One region of the Streptomyces sp. Ac-502 genome, then DNA from elsewhere that is predicted to be linked to it. Evidence: riboswitches for the same ligand, from Rfam matches in the RefSeq annotation. Region 1 holds a riboswitch; each other region holds the start of a gene.

Region 1 (7,103 bases):
TCGACGACGTCACCGGCGCGGCGGAGCGGGAGGAGGCTCACCGCGAGCGCGGCACGTCCCGCCCGATCACCGTCGTCGGCAACCCGGTGCTGCACAAGGAGTGCAAGGACGTCACCGAGTTCGACGACAAGCTCGCCCAGCTCGTCGACGACATGTTCGCCAGCCAGCGCACGGCCGAGGGCGTGGGCCTGGCCGCCAACCAGATCGGCGTGGACCTGAAGGTCTTCGTCTACGACTGCCTGGACGACGAGGGCGTCCGGCACGTCGGTGTGGTCTGCAACCCGGTCCTGGACGAGCTGCCGGTCGAGCGTCGGATGCTGGACGACTCGAACGAGGGCTGCCTGTCGGTGCCCGGCGCGTACGCGGAGCTGGCCCGCCCGGACTACGCGGTCGTCCGCGGCCAGGACACCGAGGGCAACCCGATCGTGGTCCGGGGCACCGGCTACTTCGCGCGCTGCCTCCAGCACGAGACCGACCACCTGTACGGCTACCTGTACATCGACCGGCTCTCCAAGCGCGACCGCAAGGACGCGCTGAAGCAGATGGCCGAGCGCGAGCCGCGCTACCCCGTCGTCGCCAACGACTGAGCCACGGCCCGCCCCGGCCCCCGCTCACTTCGCCGTACCAGAGGCGTACGCGGTGGCGTACGCGCCCCAGACCCGGGGCGGTATCCCGTTGCCGAACAGCCGGGCGTCGCCGCCCACGCCCTCCATGGGCAGCAGCCGCGGCGCCCCCGGCTTGGCGCGGAAGACGGTGACGGCGGTGGTCAGCCCGCCGCCGGGCACGCCGTCGTTGCCGATGAACCACGCCGACCGCATGCGGTCGGCGGGTCCGGTGCCGCCCGCGGTGACACCTTGCGGCAGCTTGGTGACGGTCTCCTGGGGCAGCGACTTCCAGGCGAAGGCCCGCAGCGCGAAGTTGACGCTGCGGGCCGCTGCCGGGGTCAGCACGCGGCGCGGTGCCGGCGGCTCCAGGCCCGGCAGCGGCTTGCCGTCGTGCACGACCTTGGTCACCGAGTACGGCTCGGTCCGGTTGCCGCCGGTGCTGAACAGCGCGTACGCGCCGGCCAGCCGGATCGCGCTGGGCGTGGAGGTGCCGAGCGGGAACGTCGGCTCCAGCCGGGCCAGGCTCTCCTTGTGCAGGCCCGCTTCGACGGCCAGGTCCCGGATCTTCTCCAGTCCGAGGCGCTTGCCCGCGCTGACGAACGGCGGGTGGGCGGAGGTCACCAGACCCTCGTACAGGGCGGGCGGCAGCGCGACGGCCGACGACGGGCCACCGTCGTCGGGGACGGCCTCCGGGGCTTCGCCGCTGCCCTCGCGCAGGGCGGTGGCCAGCACGAACGGCTTGAAGGCCGAGCCCGCCGGCACGCCCGCGGTGTCGGCGTTGTTCGCGAAGTGCTTCGTCGCGTCCGGACCGCCGTAGAGCGCGACGACCGCGCCGTCCCGCGGCCGAACGGACGCGGCGCCGAATTCCACGTACGTGTCGGCGGCCCGTTTCCTCGGATCGATGCCGCGGCGCCGTTCGTCCTCCACCGCTTTCGTCAGCAGCGCCACCTTGTCCTTCTCGAAGGTGGTGTGGACGCGGTAGCCGCCGCGGGCCAGATCGCGGTCGGTCAGCTCCGTACGGCTCCTGAGGTATTTCTTCGCGGCGTCGACGAGATAACCGGTCTGGCCTTTCTGGCTGGTCGGTGTCACGGGTTCGCGCGGCTCCGGGAACGTCGTGAAGCGGGCGCGTTCCTCCCGGCTCATCAGGCCGGTCTCCACCTCGCGGTCCAGAATCCATTTCCAACGCTCCACAGCCCGCTCGTGGTTGGCGTCGCTCAGCGCCGGATCGTACTGCTCGGCGCCCTTGAGCAGCGCGGCCAGCGCCGCGCCCTGGCTGGGGTCCAGGCTCTTGGCGGGAATGCCGTAATAGGCGTTCGCGGCGGCCTGGATGCCGAACGAATTGCGCCCGAAGTAACTGGTGTTGAGATAGCCTTGCAGGATCTCCGACTTGGACTTGCGGTGGTCCAGCTTCAGCGCGATGAAGAATTCCTTCACCTTGCGCTTGAGGGTCTGGTCCTGCGAGAGGTACGTGTTCTTCACGAACTGCTGGGTGATGGTGGAACCGCCCTGCGCCTCCTGGCCCTGGGCCATGTTCACCGCGGCGCGGGCGATCCCGGAGAGCGAGACGCCGGAATCGGAGTAGAAACTCTCGTTCTCGGCGGCGATGACGGCGTGTTCGACGGAATCGGGCACCTGGGCGAGCGTGACGTTCTGCCGGTTGACGGCGCCCTCGCTCACCATCTGGCTGCCGTCCGCCCAGTAGTAGACGGTGGCTTCCTGGCGCGAGGCGGCGTTCTCGTCCGGGATGTCGACCTGTGCGTAGACGGTGACGAAGAGCCCGGCGAGACCGGCCGCGCCGACGGCGGCGGTGCCGAGCTGCTGTCTCCAGGACGGCAGCCAGCGGCGCCGGCCGCCGCGGCCCTGGCGGGGATAGTCGATGAACCGTTTCCTCGGTTGCTCGCTGCCCTTCATGCCAGGGGAGAGCCGGCGGGCCGGGGCAGGGTTGCCGTCGCCCGCACGTTGTCATCGACTCATCAAATCCGATCCGGATTCGTCGGACATAAAGAAACGGGCGGCGCCGGTCCGCCCTCGGGGACCGGCACCGCCCGGCTGCTCGACCCGCCGGATCAGAACTCGTCGTCGAAGGAGACCGAACCCTCGACGGCGACCTGGTAGGCCGAGGCGCGCCGCTCGAAGAAGTTGGTCAGCTCCTGGACGTTCTGCAGCTCCATGAAGGAGAACGGGTTCTCCGAGCCGTACACCGGCGCGAAGCCGAGGCGCTGGAGACGCTGGTCGGCGACGCACTGGAGGTACTCGCGCATCGACTCGGTGTTCATGCCCGGCAGGCCCTCGCCGCACAGGTCACGGCCGAACTGGAGCTCCGCCTCGACGGCCTCCTTGAGCATGTCGGTGACCTGGCCCTCCAGCTCGTCGTCGAAGAGGTCCGGCTCCTCCTCGCGCACCGTGTCCACGACCGAGAACGCGAAGTCCATGTGCATGGTCTCGTCGCGGAAGACCCAGTTGGTGCCGGTCGCCAGGCCGTGCAGCAGACCGCGCGAGCGGAACCAGTACACGTACGCGAAGGCGCCGTAGAAGAAGAGGCCCTCGATGCAGGCCGCGAAGCAGATCAGGTTCAGCAGGAAGCGGCGGCGGTCGGCCTTCGACTCCAGGCGGTCGATGGACTCGACCGAGTCCATCCACTTGAAGCAGAACTCGGCCTTCTCGCGGATGGAGGGGATGTTCTCCACGGCGGCGAACGCGGCCGCGCGGTCCTCCGGGTCGGGCAGGTAGGTGTCCAGCAGCGTCAGATAGAACTGGACGTGCACGGCCTCCTCGAACAGCTGCCGGCTCAGGTAGAGCCGCGCCTCGGGGGAGTTGATGTGCTTGTAGAGCGTCAGGACCAGGTTGTTCGCCACGATCGAGTCGCCGGTCGCGAAGAACGCGACGAGCCGGCCGATCATGTGCTGCTCGCCGGGCGACAGCTTGGCGAGGTCGGCCACGTCGGAGTGGAGGTCGACCTCCTCCACGGTCCAGGTGTTCTTGATCGCGTCCCGGTAGCGGTCGTAGAAGTCCGGGTAGCGCATCGGGCGCAGGGTCAGCTCGAAGCCCGGGTCGAGGAGGTTCTTGCTGCTGGTGGTGGCGGTGTGCGAGGCGGCGGCGGACGTCTCGGGGGCGTTCTTCTCGGGTGCGGTAGTCATGATTACTGGCATGCCTCGCAGGACTCGGGGTTTTCCAGGGAGCAGGCGACGGCCTCGGGGTCGGCCGTCTGAGCGGGGACGGGAGCGGTCTGCGCGCCCCCGCCCGTGCCGCGCGCGGACTGGGCGATACGGGTCGCCGGCCGCGAGCGGAGGTAGTAGGTGGTCTTGATGCCGCGCTTCCAGGCGTACGCGTACATCGAGCTGAGCTTGCCGATGGTCGGGGACGCCATGAACAGGTTCAGCGACTGGCTCTGGTCGAGGTAGGGCGTACGGTCCGCCGCCATGTCGATCAGCGCGCGCTGCGGGATCTCCCAGGCCGTTCGGTACAGCGCGCGGATCTCGGCGGGAATCCAGTCCAGCTCCTGCACCGAGCCGTTGGCCTCGCGCAGTGCGTCACGGGTGCGGGCGTCCCACAGTCCCAGCGCCTTCAGCTCCTCGATCAGGTACGCGTTGACCTGGAGGAACTCCCCGACAGCGTCTCGCGCTTGAACAGGTTCGAGACCTGCGGCTCGATGCACTCGTACACACCCGCGATGGACGCGATGGTGGCGGTCGGCGCGATGGCCAGCAGCAGCGAGTTGCGCATGCCGGTCGCCGCGATACGGGCGCGCAGCGCCGTCCACCGGTCCGCCCAGCGGGGCTCGGCGTTCGGGTAGTGGTCGGGGTGCAGCACGCCGCGGGCCGTACGGGTCGCGGACCAGGCCGGGTGCGGGCCGTGCCGCTCGGCGAGGTCGGCGGACGCCTCGTACGCCGCGAGCATGATCCGCTCGGAGATACGGGTGGACAGCTCCCGCGCCTCGGGCGAGTCGAAGCCCAGCCGCAGCCGGAAGAAGACGTCCTGGAGGCCCATCAGGCCCAGGCCCACCGGGCGCCAGCGGGAGTTGGAGGTGCCGGCCTGCTCGGTCGGGTAGAAGTTGATGTCCACCACGCGGTCCAGGAAGGTCACCGCGGTACGGACCGTGGCGTCCAGCCGCTCCCAGTCCATCTCGCCGTTGTCGCCGAGGTGGGCGGCGAGGTTGACCGAGCCGAGGTTGCAGACGGCGGTCTCGCCGTCGTCGGTGACCTCCAGGATCTCGGTGCACAGGTTCGAGGAGTGCACGACCTTGCCGGGCTCGGCGGTCTGGTTGGCGGTGCGGTTGGCGGCGTCCTTGAAGGTCATCCAGCCGTTGCCGGTCTGCGCGAGGGTGCGCATCATCCGCGAGTACAGGACGCGGGCCGGCACCTGCTTGACGGCACGGCCCTCGGCCTCGGCCTTGCGGTACGCGACGTCGAACTCGTCGCCGTACAGGTCGACCAGCTCGGGCGCGTCGCTGGGGGAGAACAGCGACCAGTCGGCGTCGGCCTCGACGCGGCGCATGAACTCGTCGGGGATCCAGTGCGCGATGTTCAGGTTGTGGGTGCGCCGGGCCTCCTCGCCCGTGTTGTCGCGCAGCTCCAGGAACTCCTCCAGGTCCGCGTGCCAGGTCTCCAGGTAGACGCAGGCGGCGCCCTTGCGCCGGCCGCCCTGGTTCACGGCCGCGACCGAGGCGTCCAGGGTGCGCAGGAACGGCACGATGCCGTTGGAGTGGCCGTTGGTGCCGCGGATCAGCGAGCCGCGGGCCCGGACCCGGGAGTACGACAGGCCGATGCCGCCGGCGTGCTTCGACAGCCGGGCCACCTGGTGGTAGCGGTCGTAGATCGAGTCCAGCTCGTCCAGCGGGGAGTCCAGCAGGTAGCAGGAGGACATCTGCGGGTGCCGGGTGCCGGAGTTGAACAGCGTCGGCGAGGAGGGCAGGTACGACAGCGTGCTGGTCAGCCGGTACAGCTCGGCGACATCGGCGAGCGCCCGCTCGCTGTGGTCCTCGGCCAGGCCGCAGGCCACCCGCAGCAGGAAGTGCTGCGGGGTCTCGATCACCTGGCGGGTGATCGGGTGGCGCAGCAGGTAGCGGGAGTGCAGGGTGCGCAGGCCGAAGTAGCCGAACCGGTCGTCGGCGCCGTCCGTCAGGGCGCGCTCCACCAGCCCGTCCAGGCGGGCCGCGTGGGTCCGCACGAACTCCGCGGTGCTGTCGGCGATCAGGCCCTCGCGGTGGCCGACGGTGACGGAGGCGGAGAAGGCGGTCGCCCCTCCGCGGCCGCCTCCTCGGCGATGGCGCGGGTCAGCAGTCGGGCGGCCAGCTTGGAGTACTGCGGCTCGTCGCCGATCAGGCCGGCCGCGGCCTCCACGGCCAGCGAGCGCAGCTCGGCCTCGTCGGAACCGGGGTGGCGGCCGCGCAGCGCGGCGGCGGCGATCTTGCCCGGGTCGGTGGCGGGCAGGTCGACGGTGAGGTCGGTCAGCGTGCGCAGCAGGGCGGCGCCGGGGCCGTCCGCGGCCTGGCCGCCGGGGCCCCGCTGGGGCTGCGTGTCCTTCGCGGGCTGCACGACCTGCTCGGCTGCTGCGGGCTCCGTTGGCGCGATGGTCACGTGCTGCTCTCCCTCACTCGGCGGGGGCCTGGGGAGGGCACGGGGCGCGTACGGGCGTGCGGCACCCCCGGCACGGCAAGGGGCGCGCGGGCACACCGCGCAGCGTCCACCGGTCCAACCCGCGAGACCCGGACGTATCGACGTCCGCGCCGGTCCTGGCGCGGGCGTACTGTGGGCAGGTCTTCGGACTCACGAGTGCGGTTTGCGCACTTCGTACACCGTTGCGGGACAGTTCCGGATTCGCACCGGATTCCCCTGCGACGACAGCGAGCACGAGCATACATCTTGTGCCGCCTCGTGCACCCACCCCCATATCTTGTGTCGCGTTGGCGCGGGGATGTCCGGAGCCGTGGTATTCGGCGGCCGTTGCGGGGCGGATTCCCGGGGTTTCCCGGGGCCTCCGAGAGGGTGTCACGCGGCGGCTCCGGGGCTGTTTCCGGGGGTTCCGCGGCCGTTCGCCGGGTCGTCCGGCGGGCCGTTCCGCGCGGCCTGGACGGGGGCTGATGCAGGGGGCGTATTGGTGGCGCGGAATGTCCTGGGCGCGTTGACCGGGACCCCTGAAGCGTATTGGCTCCTTGTCTGCTCCGTCGGTCCGGCGGGGCGGGTGGGGGCCTTGTGCGAGGGGGGAACATGCGAGGAACCGGTGCGGCGCGCGGCGCCGTGCGCGTCGTGGGGCTGATGGCGGGGGTGTGCGTCGTGGCGGGGGCACTGCCGGCGTCACCGGCGGCCGCCGCGGGGCGGGCGGCTCCGGCCACCGAGCGGGTCAGCGTCGCCGCGGACGGGACGCAGGGAAACGGTTTCTCGGGCGATCCGGAGCTCAGCGCGAACGGGCGGTTCGTCGCATTCACCTCGGAAGCCACCAACCTGGGCCCCGCGGACACCAACGGCCACCAGGACGTCTACGTCAAGGATTTACGGACGG
Region 2 (7,103 bases), 1.1 Mb from region 1:
GGTCCTTGGCCATCAGCGGTGCCGCGAAGCCGGGGCGGTAGTCGTGGTTGGCGGGGCTGCCCGGTACCGGGCCCGGCACCGGGCAGTTGACGCTCAGCGCCCAGCACTGGCCGCTGGCGGTGGACGCCACGTCGTACAGGGCCTGATGGGACAGGCCCAGGCTCTCGCCGAGGACGAAGGCCTCGCTGACGCCGATCATCGATATGCCGAGGATCATGTTGTTGCAGATCTTCGCCGCCTGCCCGGCGCCCGCCGCGCCGCAGTGCACCGCCTTCTTGCCCATCGCCGTGAGCAGCGGCTCGGCGCGCGCGAACTCCGCCGCGCCGCCGCCCGCCATGAACGTCAGCGTGCCGGCCTCGGCTCCGACCACACCGCCCGAGACCGGTGCGTCCAGCGCCTGGTGACCGGCGCGTCCGGCGGCCTCGTGGGCGGCGCGGGCGTCGGCCACGTCGATGGTCGAGCAGTCGATGAACAGGGTGCCGGGGCGGGCCGCCGCGAGCAGTCCGCCGTCCTGGTAGAGGGCCAGGACGTGCCGGCCGGCGGGCAGCATGGTGAGCACCACGTCCGCGTCCGTCACGGCGGCGGCCGCCGAGGCGGCGGGCTCGACACCGGCCTCGGCGGCCGCCGCCAGCGCTTCCGGTACGAGGTCGAAACCGGTCACCCGGTGACCGGCCTTGACCAGGTTGGCGGCCATCGGGCCGCCCATGTTGCCGAGTCCGACGAAGGCGACGGTGGCGGGCGTGCCGCCCTCCTGCCGGGTCTCCGTGCTCACCAGGGCACCTCCTGCGTACCGGCACCGTCGGCGAGCCCCAGTTCGCGGGCGCCGAGCGGGGCGAAGAACCGGGCCACGGCCTCGTCGGTGACCTCGGCGAGGGTGGCGGGGGACCAGCGCGGCGCGCGGTCCTTGTCGATCACCTGCGCGCGGATGCCCTCGACCAGGTCCGGCGAGGCCAGCGCCGCGCACGAGACGCGGTACTCCTGGTCCAGGACCCGCTCCAGCGGTCCCAGGCCGCGGGCCCGGCGCAGCGCGGCCAGGGTCACCTTCAGCGAGGTGGGGGACTTGGCGAGGATCGTCTCGGCGGCCTCCTTGGCCTCCGGGACGCCGCTGCCGAGCAGCCGGTCCACGATCTCCTCGACGGTGCCGGCCGCGTAGCAGGGGTCGATCCACTCGCGGTGGGCCGCCAGTTCGCCCTCGGGTGCCTCCTGCACGTACCGGGGCAGTACCTCGGGCACCGGGGCGACGGCGAGGTCCGCGAGCAGCCCGGCCACCCGCTCCGACGGGACGAAGTGGTCGGCGAGCCCGCACAGCAGCGCGTCCCCGGGCCCCACCGGCGCACCGGTCAGGGCCAGGTGCGTACCCAGCTCCCCGGGCGCCAGCGCCAGCAGGTACGTGCCGCCGACGTCCGGTACGAAGCCGATGCCGGTCTCGGGCATGGCGACCTTGGAGCGCTCGGTGACGATCCGTACGCTGCCGTGCGCCGAGACGCCGACGCCGCCGCCCATCACGATGCCGTCCATGACGGCGGCATACGGCTTGGGGAAGCGCGCGATACGGGCGTTGAGCCGGTACTCGTCGCGCCAGAACGCGGCGGACGCGGCACCGCCCCCGGACCGCGCGTCCGCGTGGATGGCGCGGATGTCGCCGCCCGCGCACAGCCCGCGCTCACCCGCACCCGTGATCACCACGGTCTCCACCGCGGGGTCGTGCTCCCACGCGTCCAGGGCCGCGTCGATCCGGCGCACCATGGCGTGGTCGAGGGCGTTGAGGGCCTTGGGCCGGTTGAGCGTGAGGTACGCCGCGCGGCCCTCGGTCCGCAGCAGTACGGAGTCGTCGGTCATCGGGCGGCCTCCGCCCCGGCGCGGGCGCCGCCGCCCTTCGCCCCGGTCAGCCCGCGGGCCACGATCAAACGCATGATCTCGTTCGTCCCTTCCAGGATCTGGTGCACCCGAAGATCGCGGACGATCTTCTCGATGCCGTACTCACTCAGGTAGCCATAGCCCCCGTGCAGTTGCAGCGCACGGTCGGCGACGGCGTAGCCCGTGTCGGTGGCGAACCGTTTGGCCATCGCGCACAGCTGCGGCGCCTGCGGGTCGGCGCGGTCCAGCGCCTCGGCCGCCTGCCGCACCAGCGCGCGGGCGGCGGCCAGCTCGGTCGCCATGTCGGCGAGCCGGAACTGCAACGCCTGCGCCTCCAGCAGCCGCCCCCGAACGCCTCCCGGTCCGCGAGGTACGCCTGCGCCGCGTGCAGCGCGCTCTGCCCGCCGCCGAGGGAGCAGGCGGCAATACCGAGCCTGCCGCCGTTGAGGCCGCTCATCGCGATGCGGAAGCCGTCGCCCTCCGCACCGAGCCGCCGGTCGGCGGGGACGCGCACCTCGTCCAGGATCACCTGGCGGGTGGGCTGCGCGTTCCAGCCCATCTTCTTCTCGTTGGCGCCGAACGACAGCCCCGGGTCGTCCCGTTCGACGAGGAACGCCGAGATGCCGCCGGGGCCGTCCTCGCCGGTGCGGGCCATCACCACGTACACCTGTGAGGTCCCGGCGCCGGAGATGAACTGCTTCACGCCGCTCAGCACGTAGTCGTCGCCGTCGCGCACCGCACGCGTGCGCAGCGCCGCCGCGTCGGACCCGGCGCCCGGCTCGGTCAGGCAGTAGCTGCCCAGGTCGGCCATCGAGCACAGGCCGGGCAGCCAGCGGGCGCGCTGCGCGGCGACACCGTACCGGTCGATCATCCAGGCGACCATGTTGTGGATGGAGAGATAGCCCGCGATGGACGGGCAGGCGGTGGCCAGCACTTCGAAGACCAGCACGCCGTCCGCGCGGCTCAGCGCGGAGCCGCCGCACTCCTCCCGTACGTAGATCCCGCCGAGCCCGAGCCCGGCTGCCTTGCGCAGTACGTCCACGGGGAAGTGCTTGTCCTGGTCCCAGGCCACGGCGTGCGGCGCGATGTGCTCCTGCGCGAAGTCCAGCGTCGTCTCGACGATGGCGAGCTGGTCGGCGGTGAGGGAGGTCAGCGAGGCCGCCGTGGCGGCGGTGGTCATGACGCTCATCGCGCTCAGCCCATCGTCGGGATGGTGAAGCTCGCGCCCTCCTTGACCCCGGAGGGCCAGCGCGAGGTGACGGTCTTGGTGCGGGTGTAGAAGCGGATCGCGTCCGGGCCGTGCTGGTTCAGGTCGCCGAAGCCGGACCGCTTCCAGGCGCCGAAGGTGTGGTACGCGACCGGCACCGGGATCGGCACGTTCACGCCGATCATGCCGGTGTCCACCCGGCGGCTGAAGTCCCGCGCGGTGTCACCGTCGCGGGTGAAGATGGCCACGCCGTTGCCGTACGGGTGCTCCGTGGGCAGCCGCAGCGCCTCCTCGTAGTCCGCCGCCCGTACCACCGACAGGACCGGGCCGAAGATCTCCTCCTGGTAGATCCGCATGTCCGGGGTGACCCGGTCGAAGAGCGAGGCGCCCGCGAAGAAGCCGTCCTCGTGGCCGGGCAGGGTGAAGCCGCGCCCGTCCACGACGAGTTCCGCGCCCTCGGTGACACCGAGGTCCACATAGGCGCGGACCCGGTCCAGCGCGTCGCGGCTGACCAGCGGCCCGAAGTCGGCGTGCGGGTCGTCGGAGCGGCCGATGCGCAGCGTGCCGACCCGCTCCTTGAGCCGTGCCACCAGCGCGTCGGCGGTCTCCTCGCCCACCGGTACGGCGACCGAGATCGCCATGCAGCGCTCGCCCGCCGACCCGTACCCGGCGCCGACCAGCGCGTCCACCACCTGGTCGAGGTCGGCGTCCGGCATCACGATCAGGTGGTTCTTGGCACCGCCGAAGCACTGGGCGCGCTTGCCGTGCGCGGCGGCCGTCGCGTAGATGTGCGCGGCGACCGGCGTGGACCCGACGAAGCCGAGCGCCTCGACGCGCGGGTCCTCCAGCAGCGTGTCCACCGACTCCTTGCCGCCGTGCACGACATTGAGGATGCCCGGCGGCAGGCCCGCCTCCAGGAACAGCTCGGCGAGCCGCAGCGGCACCGAAGGCGCCCGCTCGGACGGCTTGAGGATGAATGCGTTGCCGCAGGCGATGGCCGGCGCGGCCTTCCACAGCGGGATCATCGCGGGGAAGTTGAACGGGGTGATCCCGGCCACCACACCGATGGGACGGCGCAGCGAGTGCACATCGATGCCGGTCCCGGCGTTGTCGGTGAACTCGCCCTTGAGCAGGTGCGGGATGCCGGCCGCGAACTCCACCACCTCCAGGCCGCGCTGGAGGTCGCCGTGCGCGTCCGCGACCGTCTTGCCGTGTTCGCTCGACAGCAGCCGGGCCAGCGCGTCCCGCTCGCCCTCGACCAGACGCAGGAAGTTCAGCAGGACGCGGGCGCGCCGCTGCGGGTTCCACTCGCCCCACTCCGGCTGGGCCGCCGCGGCGTCGGCGATCGCGGCCGTCGTCCCGGCCCGGTCCGCGAGCGGGACCCGGGCCTGCACGGTGCCGGTGTTGGGGTCGTACACATCGCCGTGGGCACCCGATGTTCCCGGTACGTGCTCGCCGCCGATGAAGTGGGTCAGTTCTCGGACCATGGAAGGCCTGCTCTCGTCAGGTGAGATCCGGGGATGGCACGGCCGGGCACCCGGGCGGCGCGGATGGCGCGCGGACCGAGGGGCGGGGCCGTGGGACGCGAAAGGCGTGGAACCGTCAGCGCGTGGGCGGTGCCGCGGGCCGGGCCGGATCACCTGGGCTGTGGGTACGCACCGGTGCCATGCGTGTCTGCTCCATCCTCGTGGACAACACGGAACAACACCCGCGGCCGGTATCCTGGCTTCCGGATCACCGTGCGCCGCCCGCCTTCCCGACGCACCCGCGTCAGTGGCGTGTTGCCCGACGTCGCACTCCCCGGTCACAGTGGCGGGACCACGCCGGATTCGCACCGGCTTCCCTGCACCGCGGGCCTACGGCACGAACATATAGTTGGACGTCCTAGTAAGTCCAGGGGTGCCGGTGATCCGCCGGGTGCCCCGGACGGGGATGCGGCGTCCGCGTACGTCCGTCAGCCCTCCCGCACCGGATACGGTACGAACGTGCTGCTGTTCTCGTCGATGGCCAGCGGACGGCCGAGAGGCGGCACGGCGCGCTGCGGGCACTCCAGGCGTTCGCAGACCCGGCAGCCCATGCCGATGGGAGTGGCGGCGCCGGCGTTGTCCAGGTCGAGGCCGTCGGAGTAGACCAGCCGGGAGGCGTGCCGGATCTCGCAGCCGAGGCCGACGGCGAAGGTCTTGCCGGGATCGCCCCAGCCCCCGCGGTGCCGCGTGACGGTGCGGGCCGTCCACAGGTAGCGGCGGCCGTCCGGCATGGCGGCTATCTGTACGTGGATACGGCTGGGCGCGGTGAACGCCTCGTAGACGTTCCACAGCGGACAGGTGCCGCCCGCCCGGGAGAAGTGGAAGCCGGTGGCGGACTGCCGCTTGGACATGTTGCCGGCCCGGTCGACGCGGACGAAGGAGAACGGGACCCCGCGCCGGCGCGGCCGTTGCAGGGTGCTCAGCCGGTGGCACACCGTCTCGTACCCGAGGCCGAACCGGTCGGTCAGCCGCTCGATGTCGTACCGCAGCTCCTCGGCCGCGGCGTGGAACGGGCCGTACGGCAGCACCAGCGCCGCCGCGAAGTAGTTGGCGACCCCGATCCTCGCCAGCGACCAGGCCGTCGTGCCCTCCTCGAAGTCCTCGGAGGCGAGCCGCGACAGCTCCTCACCGGCCTCCAGCAGCGCCAGCTGGGTCGCCATGCGGAAGGCGCGCTGCCCGGGCCGCAGCCCCGCCGACAGGCGCAGCACCCGGGCGGACGGATCGTAGTGGTGCAGCGGCCCGTCGGGCGTGTCGACGAGCCGTACGCCGTGCCGCGCGGTGAGCCGGGTGGTCAGGGCGCGTCCCACCTCACCGGGGCGGATGCCCAGCTCGGCGGCGAGTTCCTCGGCGGCGGTGTCGGCCTCGTGCAGATAGTTCTGCCGCCGGTAGAAGAACTCGCGGATCTCCTCGTGCGGGGAGAGCGGCGCGGCCGGGTCGGCGCCGCCGCCGTCCCGGCCCTCCGTCACCTCCGCCAGCCGCTCGGTCAGCGCCAGGTTGCGCCGTCCGAGCCCGAGCAGCACCGACGCCACCGCGGGCTGCCGGGAGGCGAGTTCGGACAGGTCGGTGGGGGAGACCCGGCCGGCGGCCAGCTCGTCGGCGAGTGCCTCGCGCAGGTCGGCCAGCAGCCGGCTGGTGTTGCGTTCGGAGAAGAAGCCGGGGTCCACTCCGAAGGCCTCGGTCAGCCGCAGCAGGACGGGCACGGTCAGCGGCCGGGAGTCGTGCTCCATCTGATTCAGGTAGCTGGGCGAGATGGCCAGCAGGCGGGCCAGCGCCGCCTGGCTGAACCCGCGCTCCTCCCGCAGCCGGCGCAGCCGCGCCCCGGCGTAGATCTTGCTCATGGTGCCCCCTCCGTCGCTGCCGCCCGGCTCACCCTAGTCGCCGTACGGCTGCCACGGACCTTCGCAACCTTGGCAGAAGGGCGCCACAAGATGGGCAGAACTTGGCTGCGGGCCACCGTTGATGGCACGTAGTGCCACTGAAAGAGTCGGCAGTGCGGCCCCCGGCAGCATTGCTCACCCCGCCACCGGGATCTCCGGCGGGCCGCACCTCAGCAGTTCGTGGCGCTGCTACGGCACCCGGTGCACTCGGTGCCGAGAATTCGCACCCTTCACCAGCAGCCCGCCTCAGCAACCCACTCCAGCAGTCCACCACAGCACTCCACCACCCAGCACAGCGGTCCGAGCGAACAACCGGGAGATGGTCATGGCACAGGCAGGTACCGAGACGGCCGAGGAACTGGCCCGGCGGTGGGCGACCGATCCGCGGTGGCAGGGCACCACCCGTACCCACAGCGCCGCCGACGTGCTGCGGCTGTCCGGCAGCGTCCGCGAGGAACACACCCTGGCCCGGCGCGGCGCCGAGCGCCTGTGGCGGCAACTGCACGAGCAGGACTACCTCCACGCCCTCGGCGCCCTGACCGGCGGCCAGGCCGTGCAGCAGGTCAAGGCGGGACTCCAGGCGGTCTACCTCTCGGGCTGGCAGGTCGCCGCCGACGCCAACCAGGCCGGCCACAC
Region 3 (7,103 bases), 4.9 Mb from region 1:
TCGTACGCCCACAGCCGCCCTACGGGGTCGCTGCCCCCGCCCGTACGGACGAAGAGCACGCGGCGGCCGTCCGCGGAGACGCCGAACTGACGCGGCACGCCGAGGGAGAAGCGCAGGGTGGGGGCGAATTGTTCGGGGAAGGCAGCGGAATCGCCTTTGCTGGTGGGGGACTTGGGGCGGCGGGCGCCTCGGGGGCGGCAGCAGCCGAACGGAAGGGGCCTTCAGCGGGAATCATGACGGGATGCTGGCACCGAGTCGTCCCGGCTTCCACTGTCCATGGCCACGTCTCTGCCCATATCCATGGGCACATGGATATGGGCACGCGGATATGGGCACGCGGATATGACGAAGCCCCGCGGACGGGGGAACCGCGGGGCTTCGTTCGACAAGTGTACATGTGTTCAGGTGTTATGTCTTTTCTGTAGGGCTTGTGGACTCCGTGTGGCTACGCCTCTGCGGGGCTGTGCCCTTCCGTGCCTGGACGGCCCGCTGCCCCCAAGCGCGCTCCGCCCTCCACCGTGGGACGATGGGCCCGTGACCTTGGAGGACCTCGTCCGGCTCCGCCGGGCCCGTGACCTGATGGACCGCGAGTACGCGAAGCCGCTCGACGTCCCCGCGCTGGCGCGTACCGCGCACATGTCCGCGGGCCACTTCTCCCGCAGCTTCCGCGCCGCCTTCGGGGAGACGCCGTACAGCTACCTCATGACGCGCCGCATCGAGCGGGCCAAGGCGCTGCTGCGGCGGGGCGACCTGTCGGTGACGGAGGTCTGTTTCGAGGTCGGCTGTACCTCGCTGGGGTCGTTCAGCTCGCGGTTCACCGAGCTGGTGGGCGAGAGCCCGAGCGCGTACCGGGCGCGCCGCCACGACGAGGGCGCCGCCATCCCCGCCTGCTACGCCAAGATCTACACGAGACCGGTCAGGAACGGAGAAGCGCCGCCCGCTCCCCGCCCGTAGCGTTGGCCGTATGGATATCAGCCTTTCGACCTGCTTCATCGCCGTCGACGACCACGACAAGGCGCTCGCCTTCTACCGGGATGTGCTCGGCCTGGAGGTGCGCAACGACGTCAGCTTCGAGGGGATGCGCTGGGTGACCGTCGGTGCGCCGTCGCAGCCCGACGTGGACATCGTCCTCGAACCGCCCCTCGCGGACCCGAACGCCTCGCCCGCCGACCGTGAGGCCATGGCGGAACTCCTGGCCAAGGGCCTGCTGCGGGCCGTCATCTTCACGACCGGCGACTGCGACGCCACCTTCGAGCGCATCCGCGCCGCGGGTGGCGAGGTGCTCCAGGAGCCGGTCGACCAGCCGTACGGCGTCCGCGACTGCGCCTTCCGCGACCCGGCCGGCAACATGCTGCGCTTCAACCAGGCCCGCAAGCGGTGAGCGCGGCGCTCGACTCCTGAGGACGGACCGGCCGCTTCCCCGTACATGCACAGGGGGAGCGGCCGGTCCGTGGACGGCAAGTCGGCGGAGGAGTCAGAACGGCAGGGGCGGCAGGGGCGGGAGAGGTGGCCGCTCGACCGGGTGACGCCTGCTCTGGCTGGATATTTCCTCAACAACGCCCGCCTCTCCAGCCACACTTGTACGGCACGTACGACGCGTTGGCGACAGCTGTCCGAAGGGCCCCGCATGCACCCCGAAACAACAGGCCGCGACAGCACGCCGCCGGCGTCGGCGCCGACGCGGGACAGCCGTACCGGTGGCCGTGTCCCGCTGCGCGCCGACCTCAAGGCGGCCCTGCCCGACGCCGGTGCCGCGGTGGTGGTCACCGTCGCCGTGTTCGTGTTCCTGTATCTGCGGATGCGGTCCGGCGCGTCCGCGACGGTCTCGGTCATGCCCTTCATGGACGACCCCCGCACCTACTGGATGTACCTGCTCAGCCAGGCGTTCGGCTGGTCGGGGCTGCTCTGGTCGTGGGGGACGGTCATGCTCGGGCTGCTGCTGTCCGGCCCCCGGCCCGGCCGGCTGCCGGTCTCCCGGACCGTGCTGGAGCGCTGGCACCGCACCACCAGTCTGACGACGATGGCGCTGATGTTCGCGCACGCGCTGATGTTCGCCGCCGAACTGGTGCGTGACGCGGGCGGGACGGCCTGGATGGCGCGCCTGTGGTCGGCGTTCGCCGACACGTTCGTGCCGGGCTGGTACGACTCGGGTACCGGCAAGCTGGCCATCCCCATCGGGCAGGGCGCCCTGTACCTCGCCGTCCCTTTGGGGCTGCTCTTCTACGTCCGGCACCGCATCGGCGCGTCCGCCTGGCGCCGGCTGCACCGCTTCGTCCTCGTCGTGTACGTGCTGAGCGTCTGGCACACCCTGCTGTACGGCACCAACGTCTGGTACGACGAGTGGCCGCGTACCGTCGTGTGGCTGCTGCAACTGCCCGTCGCGGTGCTGCTCCTGCTCCGGCTGCTGCGTCCGGCGCGGCGGGCCGAGCGCCTGGGGGCGCCCGTGCGGCAGGCGGAGGCCGCGCCGCTGCGCTGGACGGCCCGGGCCGCGGGCCGCGCCGCTGCCGCCGCGGTGATCGTCGGACTGCTGGCCGTGGTCCTCTCCGGTCACGACGGCGGGCGGCCCCGGCCGGACGAGCCGTCCGTGACCGCCCCGGCCGGCCCGGAGCCGGAGTGACCTGGCACCGCGACAGCCGGTCAGGCACCGGAGTGACCCGCGACCACCCCGGCCGCGCAGAACCTGAGTGACCCGGCGTCGCCCCGGCCACTCAGGAAGCGGAGCGACCCGTACCGCCCCAGCCGCTCAGCAACCCGAGTGCCCCGGCACCGCGACAGCCGGCCGATCGCGTTCCCCGGGCAGGAATGACACCTGCGGCGCCCCCGTACGCGGGCTGACGGCGACCTCGGCCGTCACGCCGTACACCTCGGCCAGCAGTTCCTCGGTCAGCACCTCGGCGGGCGGCCCCGACGCCGTGACCTGCCCCTCGCACAGGACGTACAGGCGGTCGCAGTAGTACGCGGCGAGGTTCAGGTCGTGCAGCGCCACCAGGACCGTGGCGGGCAGCCGGCGCAGGATGCCGAGCACCGTCAGCTGGTGCCGTACGTCCAGGTGGTTGGTCGGCTCGTCGAGGACCAGCAGGGAGGGCCGCTGGGCCAGGGCGCGGGCGATGAGCACCCGCTGGCGCTCGCCGCCGGAGAGCCGGTCGAAGGACCGGTCCGCCAGCCCGGCCGCGTCCACCGACTCCAGAGCCCACGCCACCAGGGAGGCGTCCTCGGCGCTGTCGCCGTCGAGCAGCCGCTTGTGCGGTGTACGGCCCATCGCGACGACCTCGCGCACGGCCAGGTCGAAGTCGGCGGCCGACTCCTGCACCACGGCCGCCACCGTGCGGGCCAGCCGCCGTACCGGCAGCGACCAGGCGTCCGTGCCGTCCACCCGGACCTGCCCCGCGGCGGGCCGCAGCACCCGGTAGACGGCGCGCAGCAGGCTGGACTTGCCGCTGCCGTTGGGCCCGACCAGGCCGATCACCTCACCGGGCCGGGCGGTCAGGGAGACGTCGTGCACCAGACAATGGGCCCCGGCGGTGAGCGTGAGGCCGTCGACGGTCAGTTCGGTCGCGTTCATGCCACTCCTCGGTGCACGGTGCGGCGGGCGTCCCGGCGCATCAGCCACAGGAAGAACGGCCCGCCGCACAGCGCGGTCAGCACGCCGACGGGGATCTCCATGGGCGCGGCGACGGTACGCGCCGCGATGTCGGCCCAGATCAGGAACACCGCGCCGGCCAGTGCGGCGGCGGGCAGCACCCGGCGGTGGTCACCGCCCACGAACAGCCGCACCACGTGCGGCAGCATCAGCCCCACGAAGCCGATCGGCCCGGCCGCGGCCACCAGGACGCCGGTGACGAGCGAGAGCAGGACGAACATCCGGGCCCGGAACCGGGCCACGTCCAGCCCCATCGTGGTGGCGGCCTCCTCGCCCGCCAGCAGCAGGTTCAGCGACCGGGCCTGGACCAGCAGGACCGCGATGCCCAGCAGCAGCGCCAGTCCCGGCAGCCACAGCGTGCCCCACTGGACCCCGCCGAGGCCCCCGAGGGTCCAGGCGAGGACCGCCCGGGCCTCGTTGCCCCGGTCGGAGGTCAGCAGCAGGACGTCCATCACCGCCGTGAGCACCGCCGCCATCGCCACTCCCGACAGCACCAGCCGTACCGAGGTGATGCGCCCGCCGGTACGGGCCGTCGTGTAGACGAGCAGCAGGGTCAGCAGCGCTCCGGCGAAGGCGGCGGCCGGCAGCGACAGCGGGCCGAACAGGCTCACCCCGAAGACGATCACCATGACGGCGCCCAGGGACGCACCCGAGGAGACGCCCAGCAGGTACGGTTCCGCCAACGGGTTGCGGACCAGCGCCTGCATGGCCGTACCGATCACCGCGAGCCCCGCGCCCGTCACCGCGCCGAGCGCCACCCGCGGCGCCCGTACGTCCAGCACGATGGTCTCGCGCGCCCGGGACCACCCCGGGTCCGGCAGGTCGGCGCCCAGCGCGTGGGTCACGATGCCCCACACCTCGCCGGGCGGTACGTGCACCGACCCGATCGCCATCCCCGCCGTGGCGGAGACCAGCAGCAGCACGCCGAGGACGACGAGGGTGACGGCGAAGGACCGGCGGCGCGGCGGCGCCTCGTGCCGGTGCTCGCGGACGACCGCCGTCCCGGCGGCGGCGGTCACCGGAACCGCTCGGGGTGCAGGGCGCGGGCCAGCTCCTGCACCGCGTACGGCGGCCGCACCCCCACCAGGGTCGCGGTCAGCGGCAGGACGACGAACCGTTTGTTCTTGACAGCGGGCACGTCGGCGAGAGCGGGCTGCGACAGCAGGAACTTCTTCTTCTGCTCGACGCTCCCGGCCCCCGCGTAGTCGTAGATCGCGATGACCTCGGGCTTCCGGTCGACGACCTGCTCCCAGGACGCGTCACCGAAGACCTTGTCCAGGTCGGCGAACACATTGCGGCCGCCCGCGAGCTGGATGATCTCGGTGCCGAGGCTCTTGCCGCCGGCGGTGAAGGCCGCCTTGTCGCCGCTGTCGTACACGAAGACCGGTACGGCCGGGGCGCCCTTGACCGCTCGGGCGGCCCGGTCCACCCGCCCCTTGAGGCCGGCGGCCAGCTCGTCGGCCCGTTCCCGTATGCCGAAGATGCTGCCGACGGTGCGGACCTCGTCGTACGCGTCCTGCATGGACACCTGCTTCTTCCCGCAGTACTCGCGGTTGAGGTAGGTGTTGATCCCGGCATCGGCGAACGCCTTGCGCGAGCGGCCCTCGTTCTCGGCGAAGGCGCTGGCGTACCCGCCGTAGACGAGGTCCGGATCGGCTTCCAGAACGGTCTCGAAGGACGGTTCCTTCTTCGCCAGCTGCGGCAGCGCCTTGTAGTCCGCGCGCAGCTCCGGCAGGACGGCCGAGTCGGGGAAGGCGGTGCCGATCATGCGGTCCTTGAGCCCCAGCGCCAGCATCAGTTCGGCGGGGTGCTGGTGGATGGTGAGGACCCGGGAGGGCGGCTTCCGGTAGGTGGTACGGATGCCGCAGTTGTCGATGGTGACCGGGAAACCTTTCGCCGCGGTGGCCGCGGGCCCCGCGTCGTCCGCGGTGCCCCGCGATGTGCCGCAGCCGCCCAGCAGGACGGCGGACAGGGCGAGGGCCACCGCCGGTGCCGTGGCGCGCCGCAACCGGCGCCGCCGGGCGGTGGGGGAGAAAGAGGGGGACGGGTCGTGCCGTCGTACACGTAAAGCCTCCTGCGGAGTCCGCGCTCCTCGGAACGGGCCCGCGACAGGCCAGTGTCCTGACTCCCGGATCGACGCTCCCCCGGCCTTCCCGCGCCGCGCGCGGTGGCCCGATCTGCCTGATGAAGGGTCACTCCCCGGTCACAGTGGCGGGACCGCGCCGGACTCGCACCGGCTTCCTGTCTCCCGTCGCGGTGATGACCAGGTGATATTACGGTCGGTCGGACCGGGGGCAAAGGGCGCGCGTACGGTTCCGCGCGCCGCCTACGATGTGCGGGCGCCGGGCCCGCCGTGCGGCCCGGCGCCCCGGTCACGCCGCGCGGACCGCCCGCAGCACCAGCCGCTCGGCGTCCTGGTCGTACGGGCGGCCGTCGAAGCCGCCGAAGATCTCGACCTCCTGGAAGCCGGCCTCCCCGGCCATCCGCCGCAACTCCACGGCGCTGTAGACGAACCAGACCAGGCTGGTACGCGTCACCCGGTCGCCCCGTACGAGCACCCAGTCGCTGCGCAGCCGCGCCCAGTCGTCCAGCACCGTGTCGGTCTGCACCAGCAGGTCGGCACCGCGCTGCACCACCTTCGGCGGTGTGACCTTACGGGCCAGCAGTTCCTTTCCGGCCATGTCCAGAAGCAGGGTCCCGCCGGGCGCCAGGCAGTCGTGCATCGTGCGCAGCACACGGGCGTTGTCGGCGGGGTCCTCGAAATAGCCGAACGACGTGAACAGGTTGAGGGCGACGTCGAAGGCCCCGGGCTCGACGAACTCCCGCATGTCGGCCTGGACGTACCGGGCGGTGACCCCGGCGTCGGCGGCCCGCTTCCGGGCGCGGTCCAGCATCACCGGGCTGCGGTCGACACCCGTCACGCCGAAGCCCCGGCGGGCGAGCGGAACGGTGAACACCCCCGGACCGCAGCACAGGTCCAGCACCCGGGCCCCGGCCGGGAAGGACAGCAGGGGAGAGGTGTCGAGCAGCTCCTCGGCCTGGGCGTAGCGCCCGTCGGAGAAGAGGAAGTCGTAGAACTCGGTCCAGAAATCATCGTCCTGGAATCCGCCCGTGTGCGTCATCGGGTACCGGTTTTCCTTCCGTGAGGTCCGTGGGGTCTATGGGGTCGGTGAGAGGGGTGACGGGGGTGAGGTCATCGGCGGTGACGGGAGCGGCCGGAGCCGTACCGCGCCCGCGCCCGCGCCGCAGGGTCAGCAGGAGCGGCGGCAGCAGGACGCACTGGGCCGCGGCGAACAGCCAGAACCAGCCCGCGTGCCCGGCGCGTTCGCCGAAGCCGTAGAGCTGCCCGCCCAGCACACCGCTGGCACAGGCGCCCAGCCCCGCGGCGAGCCGCTGCTGTCCGAAGACCACGGCGTCCGAGCGCGGACTGCGGCGCAGGGCCTCCAGGTCGTTCTTGAGGAAG
Region 4 (7,103 bases), 3.3 Mb from region 1:
TGGCGGACGTGGCGGCGCACTTGGCGGGGCGGGGCGCGCTGGTCGGCGCCACCGATCACCTGGTGTCCAAGTCGCTGTACGCCAAGGATCCGGACGGCAACGAGTTCGAGGTCATGTGGCGGGTGCCCCGTACGGAATGGCCGGGCCCGGACGAGCCGGACCGGCTGCGCCCGCTCGACCTCGAAGCCGAGCTGGCGCGCTGGGGCCGCGATCTGAAGACGGGCGCGGCGGCCGGTCTGGCGACCTGAGGCGGGCGCGGTGGTCAGGTCGGTGACCTGAGGGCTGGGGCGGTAGCCGACACCGGTTCGGCGCCCGGGGGGCGGGCGCGGCGCCCGGCCCCCGCCCACGGCGCCCGTCCCCCGCCCACGCTGCCCGGGGCAGGCACCCGCAGCGCCCGGCCCGGTGGGTCAGGCGGGCTCCCGGGCCGCCTCCGTGGCCCGCGCCGACCAGCGCTTCTCCACCCCGGCCAGCCGCCAGTACGCCAGCGCCGCCGCCCAGACCACCACGAACAGCCCGACGATGATGAAGCCCACGTTGTCCAGGTCGATCGACGAGATCCAGCCGGTCACGCCGTCCGTCAGGTGCAGTTTCTCGTGCAGGACGGTGACCAGTTCGATGGTCCCGATGAAGAAGGCCACGGCGATCGACAGACCGGTGATCGTGAGGTTGTAGTAGACCTTGCGCACCGGGTTCGAGAACGCCCACTGGTACGCGAAGTTCATGAACGTACCGTCCAGCGTGTCGAACAGGCTCATCCCCGCCGCGAACAGCAGCGGCAGTACCAGGATCGCGTACCAGGGCAGACCGGCCGCCGCGCCGCTGCCCGCCATCACCATCAGTGTCACCTCGGTCGCGGTGTCGAAGCCGAGGCCGAAGAGCAGGCCGAGCGGGTACATCTGGCCGGGTCGGGTGATGGAGCGGGTGAAGCGGCCCAGTACGCGGTTCATGAAGCCGCGGGAGTCGAGGTGCTGCTCCAGCTCCGACTCGTCGTACCGGCCCTGCCGCATCGCCCGGAACACCCGCCAGATGCCCGCCAGCGCGACGAGGTTGAGCGCGGCGATGAGGTAGAGGAAGCTGCCGGAGACCGTGGTGCCCATGGTGCCGAGCACCTGGTGGGTGCTCGATCCGTCGTCGAGCAGGGTGCCGGCCAGCTGCGCGCCGCCCGCGACCAGCGCCGCCATGGCGACGACCACGCTGGAGTGCCCGAGCGCGAACCAGAAGCCCACCGAGACCGGGCGCTTGCCGTCGGCCATGAGTTTGCGGGTGGTGTTGTCGATGGCGGCGATGTGGTCGGCGTCGAAGGCGTGCCGCATGCCGAGGGTGTACGCGGTGACACCGAGACCGACCCCGAAGACCTGCGAGCCCACGGTGTAGTGCTGCGGCACGACCAGCAGGAAGAGCACACCGAACGCGACGACGTGCAGGGCGGCGATGACCGCCATCAGCCCCGCGGTCCGGACAGTGTCCTGCCGCCGCCAGCGGAACCCGGGCAACGGCGCGGAAGAGATCGGGGAGGGCGAAGAAGGGGAAGGAGAAGAGGGGAAGAGGGAGAAGGCGGGTACGGGGTAGGGGAATCGGCGGACAGGGACATCCGGTGGTCACGCTCCAGCACCTCGTGGATCAGTTCGTGAGATGCCGTGGCCGGTCTCCTGGCTGACGGGTGTGCGCGCCCGCCCCTGCCTTCCCGGTCGCGGGCTGCGGCCAGTGGCTCCGTACGGGCGCGGGGCGGGTACGGAAAGGGGCGGGAACTTCCCGATCACAGTGGCGAGGGCCGCTCCGGTCTGGACCTGACGGTCTTCACCGGTCTTCCCGACACCACGGCCCGGACACTGTAACGCCCGGCGGCGGTGTGGTCATCGGATCAATGCGGCGGGAACCCGGGGCACCGTCCGCTCGACTACCTGGTCCCGGGCCCGTGTGCGCGGGCCGTCGGGTGGTCGAGAGGCAGGGAGAGCGGACGTATGCGCCCTCGGATGAATCTGGTGGAGCCGGTGGCCGGAAGCCGGTCGCCGAGAGGCCGGTCGGTGCGGCAAGGCCGGTCGGTCGCGGCGGTGGCGGCCACGGCGGCGGTGGTGCTGGCGGTGGCCGCGCTGGCCACCGGCTGCGGCAGCGACGGCGGGCGTACGGCAGCGGGGGCCGCGGACGGCCAGGGCGACGGAGCGGGTGGCTTTCCCGTCACGGTCACCGATTGCGACGGGCGGCGGACGACGTTCTCCGAGGCGCCGCGGAAAATCGTCACCAGCAATGCGGCGAGCCTGGAAATGCTGCTCAGGCTGGGAGCGGGCGACCGCGTCGTCGGTACCGGATTCCCGCCGGGAAAGGGGAAGTTGCCGCCTGAACTGGACGCCCGGGCACAGCGCGTCCCGGTGCTGGGCAAGACGGTGATTCCGAAGGAGAAGCTGCTCGGTTTCGGAGCCGACGTCTATGTCGACACGTTCGCGTCCATGGGCAACATGGGCGGCGCGGCGACCGGTCCGAGCGAGGAGGAATTCGCCGCGGCGGGCATCAAGCACATCTACCTGGCTTCCACGGCGTGTGCGCCGCGCAAGAAGGTGCCGCAGCGGGACCTGTCCGCGGTGGAAGGTGACATTCGGCGGCTCGGGCTGGTCACGGGCGCCTCACAGCGTGCGGTGCAGCTGGTGGAGGAGATGGAGAAGAAGGTTTCCTCGGTACGTGAGGCCATCGCGGACGTGCCTGCGGCGAGGCGGCCGTCGTACTTCTTCTTCGATTTCGACGCGGGGACGAAACAGCCCATCGCGGTCTGCAACCGGCAGGTGGCCCATGCCGTGCTGACCGAAGCCGGGGCGCGGAACGTCTTCGCGGACTGTGCGAGCGATTTCAAGCCGGTGTCGTGGGAGGACGGCCGGTGCGTGGTGGCCGGAGTGCGTCTGATGGCCGCGCCCGGCGAGATCGCGGGCGTGGTCGGCCCGAACGGCAGCGGCAAGTCCACGGTGCTGCGTACGGTCTACCGGCACCTGACCCCCGAAGCGGGCCGGGTGCTGCTCGCCGGGGAGGACATCCGGGCCATGCCGCCGTCGCGCACCGCCCGGCACATCGGCGCCCTGCCCCAGGAACGCGGCGGAGACTTCGAATTCACCGTCCACGAGGTGGTGGCGATGGGCCGTCCCCCGTACAAGCGGGCGTTCGCGGGCGACGACCGGGCCGACCGGGAGACGGTGGCCCGCGCTCTGGCCGACGTGGGGCTGGCGGAGCACGGCGGGCGGCGGTTCTCGGCGCTCTCCGGCGGGGAGCGGCAGCGGGCCCTGCTCGCCCGCGCCTTCGCCCAGGCGCCGGACGTCCTCGTCCTGGACGAACCGACGAACCACCTGGACGTACGGCACCAGGTCGAGCTGCTGAACCTGCTGCGCGGCCGGGCCTGTACGACGCTCGTCTCCCTGCACGACCTGAACGCGGCGGCCTCGGTCTGCGACCGGCTCCACGTGCTCTCCGCGGGGACGGTGGTGGCGTCCGGCACGCCGCGCGAGGTGCTGACGCCGGAGCTGCTGGCCGAGGTGTTCGGGGTGCGGGCGGCGGTGGTCGACCACCCGCTGACGGGGGATCCGCTGATCGCCGTCGATCAGCGTGCGGGCGCGGGTGCGGGGGCGGACGCAGGTACAGGTACAGGTGCAATTGCGGGGCCGGGGAGCTGAGCCGGTGCCGGCCGCCCGGTCTCGTACACGTCCTGTACGTAATGGCTCGGGCGGCCGTCCCGGTGGACGAGCTGCCCGCGCCGCGCCGCGTCCGCCGCGCGCATCAGCCGTACGCCGCCGTCCGCGTCGCGCAGCACGCACGCGTGCCACGGCGTCATCCACACGTCGGGAGCGTCGAGCAGCCGGATGCCGAACTTCGCCGTGCCGGACGGCTGCGGATGGATGGACAGTCGTAGGGCGTCCGGATGGTGCTCGGCGATCAGCTCGCCCCAGGCGCGGCTGCGCTGGACGACTCCGTAGGCGCGGGTGCGGCAGGCGCGTTGCAGGGCGGAGCGGGTGCCCTCGAAGCCGGTGGTGCCCTCGAACAGGAAGCGAGTGATGCCCCGGTAGAGGCGAAGCGTTTCACCACCGTGGGCGGCCGGGTCCCGGGTCTCGGCGTGCGGGGAGTCCAGGGAGGGCGCAGCCGGCGGCGCATCTCCGCGCGTTTGGCGTCGCAGGTCCGGTCCCCGTAAACGTCCCGCAGATCGAAGGTGGTGAGGTGGGACAGTCCGACCGTACGGATCATGGCGCGCAGCGCGTCGTTGTACGCGTCGACGTGCGGGTCCGGGACGCCGATCAGGTCGCTGAAGAGGTGCCCGTCGGAGCAGATGACGAGCCGCGCGCCGGGCGCGTACAGCTCCCCGATCCGGGCGCACAGCCGGTCGAGGGAGCGCAGGGCGAGGCGTTCACCCTCGTCGGGGAGCCGGCCGACGTCCTTGGCGGGGTTGGGGGGCTTGCAGGGGAAGCCGGGGAGGGGAAGCGGATCGGGCGGCGGGCTGCCGCCAGGGCTTCCAGCCGGAGCAGTTGGTACGGGAAGTGGGCGGGGGGTGAGGGCGGTCGCTCCGCCTCCGGCTGTCGTCTCCTCCGGGGTGCGGCAGTGGGGGAGGAGGGCGGTGAGGATGGCGGCCGTTGTGCTGTTCATCGGGCCTCTTCGGAGGTGAAGGCCGGGGCGCCGAAGGGGCAGCTGCGACGAGCACCCGAGCTTGGCGCCGGGGAACTCTCCGCCGCGGGCCGTCCGGTGGAGGACGCGCCGTACGCCACCGGTAGCTCGCCGACTCCCCGTGCGAGCACCGCCGGTATCCACTTCAGCTCACTGTCCGGTACGGCCAGACGGAGTCCCGGCAGGCGGCGGAGCAGCGTCTCCAGGGCGATGTGCAGTTCGGTACGGGCCAGGGTGGCGCCCGGGCAGAAATGGATGCCGTGGCCGAAGGCGAGGTGGGGGTTGGGGGACCGGTCGAGGTCCAGGGTGTCGGGGGCGGGGAAGCGGGCGGGGTCGCGGTTGGCGGCGCACAGCGAGACGATCACGGAGTCGCCGGCCGGAATCCGGGTGCCGGACACGTCCGCGTCCGCGGCGAGGAAACGCCAGGTCGTCAGCTCGAAGGCACTGTCGTACCGGAGCAGTTCCTCGACGGCGCGGGGGAGGAGCGCGGGGTCGTCGCGGAGCGCCGTGAGGTGGTGCGGGTGGCGCAGGAGGGCGATCAGGGCGGTCGTGATCTGGTGGGTGACGGGTCCCTGTCCGGCGACGAGGAGTTGGAAGATCATGGAGTCCAGTTCGGCGTCGTCCAGCGCGCCTTCGTCGCGGGCGGTGACGAGACGGGAGAGCAGGTCGGTCCCGTGTTCCCGCCGCTTGTGGCGTACCAGGACCGCGATGAACTCCTGTAGGCCGCGCAGTCTCGCCTCGTAGGCCGGGCGGCCGGGATCCGCCGGGCCGACGGGCTGGACGACCTTGCCCCAGTCCCGGTCGAAGCGCCGGGTGAACTCTTCCGGCAGGCCGATGACCTCGGAGAGTACGAGCAAGGGGAAACGGGCGGCGAACGACGCGACGAGACCGACGGTGCCGCCGCGTCCCGGACGCCCGGACGGCGGCAGCTCGTCCAGCAACGCGTCGGCCAGGGCCTCGAAGCGCGGGCGGAGTTCCGCGACGCGCCGGGGCGCGAAGGCGTCGGTGATCAGCCGTCGCAGGGCGGTGTGCCGGGGCGGATCCCTCCGGGTTGGGGCAGAACGGACTCAGTACGGAAGACCCGAGAGGAACGAGTGCAGGGCGTGGTCAAAGTGACCGGTGTTCTCCAGGTTCACCATGTGGGCCGCGCCCGGGATCCGTATCCGCTGGGCGCCCGGCACGGCGAGGGTGATGGCGTGGGCGTTGGCGGAGATGTCGGAGCTGTCCAGGTCGCCGTCCAGGACCAGGGTCGGTACACGGATCTCCGCCAGCCGCTCGTACGCGCCGACTTCGATCGGCACCCCGGCGCCCATGCCGCCCGCGTGCACGACCACGTTGGCGTCCGCCGAGGCCCGCATCCGCTCGCGCAGGACGGGGTCCACGGCGTCGGGGGCGCGGTGCGGGCCGTCCACCCACATGCGCAGGAAGTGTTCGATGTAGCGCTCCGTGCCGTCCTCCTCGTCGGTGACGGCGGCCACCTGCTCCTTGATGTGCTCCAGGATGAACGGGTCGGTGAAGGCCCGGCCGCTCACCCCGGGGGAGGCCAGGGCCAGCGCGAAGACGCGGTCCGGGTGGGTGAGCGCCATGTCCAGGGCGATGCGGGCGCCGTGCGAGAGGCCGACGAGGATGGCGCGCGCTATGCCGAGGTGGTCGAGGAGGGCGCGCAGGTCCTCGTGGTTGGCGTAGTCGCCGTCGACGGTGGAGGACAGGCCGTGGCCGCGTGCGTCGTAGCGGACCGTGCGGAGGCCGGACTGGGCGAGCCAGGAGAACTGCTCGTCCCACATGCGCTGGTCGAGCATCCCGCCGTGCAGCAGCACCACCGAGGGGTCGCCCTCCGTACCGACGCCGGCCGCCTCGTAGAACAGCTCCCCGTTTTCGACCGGGACCGTGTCGTTCTCGACCTCCGTACCCCAGGCCCCGGCCTCCTGGAGTCCTTGGATTCCCTGGGTTCCTTGGATGTCGTCGGTCGTCATGCTCCGTGCCGTCCTGTGTGGGGTGGTGCTGCTGTCGGGTGGGGCGCTCGGTCTGCTGGGGACGTGCGGGCCGTTCGGGTCCCCCGGGAGGTTTGAGGCGCTGGGAGCGTCCGAGGTTCCCGGGGTGCCCGGAGTGTTTGGGGTGCCCGGGGCTCCCGGGGCGGGTCCGCCGTACGGGAGAGGCCGGGATGCCCCGGCTCGTCCCGGGCCAGTGCCCGGAAGTCCTCGCCGAGGCGGTCGAGCACGCGCAGCGCGGTGGCCACGTCGGCGGCCGGCACCCCGGCCAGCACCCGCCGCAGCCAGGCCGCCTCGGACCGCTGGAGCGCGCTCATGATCTCGGTGCCTTCCGGGGTGAGCCGGATCAGAGGGGAGCGCCGGTGCGCGGGGTTGGGGACGGCCTCCAGGAAGCCCAGTTCCGTCGCGTGGTTCACCCAGCGCTGTACGGGCTGGCGGTCCAGGTCCAGGGCGCGGGCCAGCTCCGGTACGGTGCGCGGGCCGTGC

The links. A riboswitch is a leader RNA that binds a small molecule or an ion and turns the genes downstream of it on or off. The one in region 1 is predicted to bind cobalamin.
Region 2: linked by a shared signal. The riboswitch ahead of ACEXOX_RS36415 (CoA-acylating methylmalonate-semialdehyde dehydrogenase) and the one ahead of ACEXOX_RS31555 (ribonucleoside-diphosphate reductase subunit alpha) in region 1 are both predicted to bind cobalamin.
Region 3: linked by a shared signal. The riboswitch ahead of ACEXOX_RS09060 (ABC transporter substrate-binding protein) and the one ahead of ACEXOX_RS31555 (ribonucleoside-diphosphate reductase subunit alpha) in region 1 are both predicted to bind cobalamin.
Region 4: linked by a shared signal. The riboswitch ahead of ACEXOX_RS16420 (HoxN/HupN/NixA family nickel/cobalt transporter) and the one ahead of ACEXOX_RS31555 (ribonucleoside-diphosphate reductase subunit alpha) in region 1 are both predicted to bind cobalamin.

Annotation. Positions count from the first base shown of each region.
Region 1 covers NZ_JBHFFO010000001.1:6,891,270-6,898,372, forward strand. The annotation lists gene def (peptide deformylase) at 1-587, shown strand, start outside; gene ACEXOX_RS31545 (transglycosylase domain-containing protein) at 612-2,516, opposite strand; gene ACEXOX_RS31550 (ribonucleotide-diphosphate reductase subunit beta) at 2,672-3,742, opposite strand; partial or broken gene ACEXOX_RS31555 (ribonucleoside-diphosphate reductase subunit alpha) at 3,745-6,181, opposite strand; cobalamin riboswitch at 6,338-6,478, opposite strand; gene ACEXOX_RS31560 (TolB family protein) at 6,812-7,103, shown strand, end outside.
Region 2 covers NZ_JBHFFO010000001.1:7,997,720-8,004,822, forward strand. The annotation lists gene mmsB (3-hydroxyisobutyrate dehydrogenase) at 1-706, opposite strand, end outside; gene ACEXOX_RS36405 (enoyl-CoA hydratase/isomerase family protein) at 769-1,839, opposite strand; partial or broken gene ACEXOX_RS36410 (acyl-CoA dehydrogenase family protein) at 1,836-3,046, opposite strand; gene ACEXOX_RS36415 (CoA-acylating methylmalonate-semialdehyde dehydrogenase) at 3,052-4,551, opposite strand; cobalamin riboswitch at 4,759-4,932, opposite strand; gene ACEXOX_RS36420 (short-chain fatty acyl-CoA regulator family protein) at 5,019-6,428, opposite strand; gene aceA (isocitrate lyase) at 6,793-7,103, shown strand, end outside.
Region 3 covers NZ_JBHFFO010000001.1:2,006,569-2,013,671, reverse strand. The annotation lists gene ACEXOX_RS09085 (helix-turn-helix domain-containing protein) at 535-954, shown strand; gene ACEXOX_RS09080 (VOC family protein) at 965-1,381, shown strand; gene ACEXOX_RS09075 (ferric reductase-like transmembrane domain-containing protein) at 1,628-2,617, shown strand; gene ACEXOX_RS09070 (ABC transporter ATP-binding protein) at 2,744-3,562, opposite strand; gene ACEXOX_RS09065 (FecCD family ABC transporter permease) at 3,559-4,659, opposite strand; gene ACEXOX_RS09060 (ABC transporter substrate-binding protein) at 4,656-5,624, opposite strand; cobalamin riboswitch at 5,734-5,923, opposite strand; gene ACEXOX_RS09055 (class I SAM-dependent methyltransferase) at 6,013-6,762, opposite strand; gene ACEXOX_RS09050 (MFS transporter) at 6,731-7,103, opposite strand, start outside.
Region 4 covers NZ_JBHFFO010000001.1:3,632,972-3,640,074, reverse strand. The annotation lists gene ACEXOX_RS16425 (VOC family protein) at 1-248, shown strand, start outside; gene ACEXOX_RS16420 (HoxN/HupN/NixA family nickel/cobalt transporter) at 408-1,442, opposite strand; cobalamin riboswitch at 1,622-1,835, opposite strand; partial or broken gene ACEXOX_RS16415 (ABC transporter substrate-binding protein) at 2,070-2,861, shown strand; gene ACEXOX_RS16410 (ABC transporter ATP-binding protein) at 2,847-3,650, shown strand; gene ACEXOX_RS16405 (L-tyrosine/L-tryptophan isonitrile synthase family protein) at 3,578-4,102, opposite strand; partial or broken gene ACEXOX_RS16400 (L-tyrosine/L-tryptophan isonitrile synthase family protein) at 4,207-4,611, opposite strand; partial or broken gene ACEXOX_RS16395 (cytochrome P450) at 4,608-5,675, opposite strand; gene ACEXOX_RS16390 (alpha/beta fold hydrolase) at 5,697-6,602, opposite strand; gene ACEXOX_RS16385 (MarR family winged helix-turn-helix transcriptional regulator) at 6,599-7,103, opposite strand, start outside.